2 regions of the Lactobacillus sp. PV037 genome follow, and region 2 is predicted to be linked to the other one. Evidence: predicted binding sites of a transcription regulator. Region 2 holds the regulator's gene; the other holds the start of a gene.
What was found. Region 2 encodes LexA, which represses DNA repair genes until DNA is damaged. Its sites were predicted from a motif close to CNAACANNTGTTNG; they were not measured.
Positions count from the first base shown of each region.

Region 1: a site for LexA is predicted at 1,164-1,177, ahead of recA (recombinase RecA). Genes of this name have one in related genera too.

Region 1 is NZ_CP041987.1:338,517-340,724, forward strand. Features, by position in the region: gene FP435_RS02095 (helix-turn-helix domain-containing protein) at 1-508, shown strand, start outside; gene pgsA (CDP-diacylglycerol--glycerol-3-phosphate 3-phosphatidyltransferase) at 511-1,089, shown strand; gene recA (recombinase RecA) at 1,251-2,208, shown strand, end outside.
Region 2 is NZ_CP041987.1:930,840-933,047, reverse strand. Features, by position in the region: gene FP435_RS05075 (hypothetical protein) at 1-631, shown strand, start outside; gene lexA (transcriptional repressor LexA) at 761-1,387, opposite strand; gene FP435_RS05065 (DUF896 domain-containing protein) at 1,529-1,777, shown strand; gene FP435_RS05060 (YneF family protein) at 1,850-2,077, shown strand.

The sequences.
Region 1 (2,208 bases), 590 kb from region 2:
GAGCAGTGTCAAAAAATCTAGTGTAAAGCCATCAGTAGCTACAGGTGTTAAAGTCACAAAGATTGGAGATAATTCTTACCGTGTAACTGGTTTAAAGACTAACCGAACTTTAAAATTAGCAACGACGACTGCTACTGTTTGGGCTCAAGTTTCTGCTAACGACAATGCGATTTGGCAAGGAACGCTGACAGCAAATCAAAAGCATACGCTAAAGTTAGGAGAAAATGTTAAAAATGTTTCAATTAACTTAGGTAATACTCAAACTACCACTTTAACGATTGGTGGCAAGACTGTTCCTTTCACCAAATCGAATAGACCTTTAACTGTAAAATTGGTATTTGGAAATGCAAAAGCTACTAGCTCAAGTAGTAGTGCTACACAATCAAGTACTCAAAGTACTACTCAGTCATCGTCTCAGGCGGCCACTAGTCAAGTGGTAACAAGTGGCTCAACCACTACAACTAACAACCAAAATACTACTAGAGTAAATGGAGGACAAAATAACTAAGAATGAATTTACCAAATAAATTAACCGTATTTAGAATTTTTATGATTCCTGTGTTTATGCTACTTTTAATCTTTAATTGGCCAGCTGGTCATGTGGATGTAGCAGGCTTCACAATTTATTGGAATCAAGTTTTAGCTGCTATTGTATTTGCAATTGCCTCATTTACAGACTTCTTAGATGGACACATTGCGAGAGCTAGAAATTTGGTAACAAACTTTGGAAAATTTGCCGATCCTTTAGCTGATAAAATGTTAACAATGACTGCATTTATCTTTTTAGTAAACCTTAAGAGTAATGGACAAAGTTTGGCACCTGCGTGGGTAGTTGCAATTATTGTTTGTCGCGAACTTGCAGTAACTGGACTACGTTTAATTGTAGTTGAAAATGATGGTGAAGTTATCGCTGCAAAGATGCCAGGTAAGATTAAAACGACCACTCAAATGTTATCGATAATTTTCTTATTAATTGGAAATATTTTCTATATTGGATCAATTTTGTTATATATTTGTTTAGTATTTACTATCTACTCTGGTTGGGATTATTTCCACCAAAGTTGGGATGTATTTAAAGGTTCAATGTAATTAAAAGCGATTAATTTCGCTTTTTTTTGTGAAAAAAATTAATATTTGCGTAAATAGAGTTGAAGTAAAAATAAAAAACTTATGTTCGCTTTTTTCTTGTTTTTAGCAAGAAAACCAAGTATAATATTAAGAGTAACTTTTATTAAGGAGGTAGCGAGAACATGGCTAAAGATGGTAAGAAATCAGCTTTAGAAGCTGCTTTGAAAAAGATTGAAAAGGACTTTGGTAAAGGTGCAGTAATGAGAATGGGTGATAAAGTAGATACCCAAATTTCTACTGTTCCTACTGGTTCATTAGCTTTAGATGCAGCGCTAGGTGTTGGTGGATATCCACGTGGAAGAATCATTGAAATGTACGGACCAGAAAGTTCTGGTAAGACTACTGTGGCACTTCATGCAGTAGCAGAGGTTCAAAAGCGTGGTGGCACAGCTGCTTATATTGATGCTGAAAATGCAATGGACCCTGCTTACGCTACTGCTTTGGGAGTAGATATTGATTCATTAATTCTCTCCCAGCCAAATACTGGAGAAGAAGGTTTACAGATAGCGGATACTTTAATAGCTAGTGGTGCAATTGATATTTTGGTAGTGGACTCTGTAGCTGCTTTGGTTCCACGTGCAGAAATTGATGGAGAAATGGGAGATTCCCATGTTGGTTTACAAGCAAGATTAATGAGTCAAGCTTTACGTAAGTTATCTGGTAATATTTCTAAAACAAAAACAATTGCGATTTTTATTAATCAAATCCGTGAAAAAGTTGGAGTAATGTTTGGTAATCCAGAAACCACCCCAGGTGGACGTGCTTTGAAGTTCTATTCAACGATTCGTTTGGAAGTTCGTCGAGGTGAACAAATTAAACAAAATAGCGAAGCCGTAGGTAATAGAACAAAAATTAAAGTAGTCAAAAATAAGGTGGCTCCTCCATTTAGACTAGCTGAAGTAGACATCATGTATGGGCAAGGAATCTCTCAGACTGGTGAATTGCTTGATATGGCTGTTGAAAAAGACATTATCAATAAAGCGGGTGCTTGGTATTCTTACGGAGATGACCGTATTGGACAAGGTAGAGAAAATGCTAAGCATTATCTTGAAGAGAATCCAGATGTTTATGCAGAAGTAA
Region 2 (2,208 bases):
TGCTAAAGTTAAGAAAACTCGTTTTGCATCATTAACATCTAAACTAGAAAAAGAAGATCTTAAGATGGAGTTGCCTCAAACTTCTGGTTTAGGAAAAGCAACTAAAAATATTAATGTTCGTTACACTAAAAAGGGTGATACAACTACTGTTTACTATAGTGTGGGAAGTAGTAAAAAGAAGTTTAATGATGCAAGCTTAGAGAAAGAACATCCATATTTAACACTTACAAAAATTTCTGGATTGAGTAAGAAAGAAATTACAAGCAAGATTAATTATCAAGCTGCTACTAAAGGATTACCAACTGTAAAATTAGATGATGAAACTACTGCAGTTAGTCAAGGAGCTGCAGGTCAAAGCTATTTAACTTGGAACAAGGATAATTGGTCATTTACTGTAAAAGCAAATTCATATTTAGGCGAAAAGCCAAAAGCTACTGCAAATGAAGTGGTTGATTTGTTAGAAGATTACCGCTTACCAAGTAAAGATGGTAAGGGTGCAATGCAATTTACAGTGAGTGAGCAGTATGCTTCTCTCGGAAATGAAATGCTATTTGAAAAAGATGGAAATCTCTATCAGGTGAAAGCTCATAGTATTAAGACGATGTTTAAAATGATGCAAAGTTTAAGATAGTTAAGAGTTTAAACAAATATTTAGATATTAAAAATGCTGATAATCTTGGTTCTACTCAGTGATATGAACCTTGATATATCAGCATTTTATTTAGAATTGAATATTAAGAAGTTCTTGGGACCTATTTCATTAATTAATATGCGACCGATAAAGACTAATAACTTTTCCTAAAATTGTAACTTCATCTAAGATGATAGCAGGCATTGTATCATTTTCAGGTTGAAGGCGATAATGACCATCTTCTTTATAAAAACGTTTTATAGTGGCTTCATTATCCATAGTCATGGCGACCACAATTTCACCATTAAGAGCTGTAGATTGTTTTTTTACAATTACATAGTCACCATTTAAAATACCAGCATTAATCATTGAAGTACCTCGAACGGTAAGCATAAAGAGGTCGCTTGATTCATTAATTAAATTAGGAGGCAAGGGAAAGTAGTCTTCAATATTTTCAACTGCAGTGATGGGTTCTCCTGCGGTCACTAGCCCTACCATAGGAATGAGTTTTGGCTTGATGCCTAGAGCTTTGCGTCCTTCTTCAGTAATTTCTAATGCACGTGGTTTGGTAGCATCTTTAATTAAAAGACCACGCTTTTCTAAACGATCAATGTGACCATGAACAGTGGAAGTGGAAGCTAAACCTACAGCTTGACAAATTTCACGTACAGTAGGAGGAAATCCTCTTTTTTCAACATTATCATAAATATATTTTAAAATTTCTAGTTGTTTTGAATTTTGATTTTTTGTGGCCATAATAAGTTTCACTCCAATACATTTACTAGTCATTGTACCAAAAAATTATTTTTTTCACAAACAAATGTTCAAGACACTTAAAACTTTTTTTCTGCGATATTTTAGGGTAGACTTAAGATAGAATTAGGAGGTATATAACATATGGATAAAAAAGAAGAAGAAAAAGTAACTAAGAGAATCAACGAATTATATCACTTAAGCCAAGAACGTGAACTTACTCCAGAAGAAGTTGAAGAAAGAAAACAATTACGTAAGAAGTTTTTAGATAACTTCCGGGCTGCTTTTAGACAACAATTAGAAGATACAGTAATTATTGATAAAGATGGTAAAGAAGTAACTTCTGAAAAGGCTAAAGAAGCTCAAAGAAAAAAAGGCTTACGTAAGGATTAATAAAGTTCTTTAAAAAGTTAGAATTTTTTAGTAAAATTTTACTTGGTTTAAAAGTTTTGGAGGTTTTATTTTATGAATTTAGCGTTAGCCATTTTTTTGATTATTCTTGCCTTAATTGTGGGCTTAGTTGTTGGTTTCTTTGGTGCACGAAGCTATATGAAGAAATACTTCGAAGACAATCCACCAATTAGCGAAGATATGATTGCTGCAATGATGGCCCAAATGGGACAAAAACCATCAACCAAAAAATTAAATCAAGTAATGAATATGATGAAGCAAAAACAAAAACGTAGCAAGTAAAACGCTAAAAACAATGCCATTTTGACTTAATGACATTGTTTTTAGTAGGGACAATAATTATACAGGAGCTTATAGTTTTCATATTTTAAAATAATTACTCATGAATAATCAAATTTACCTTAACCTTCTTA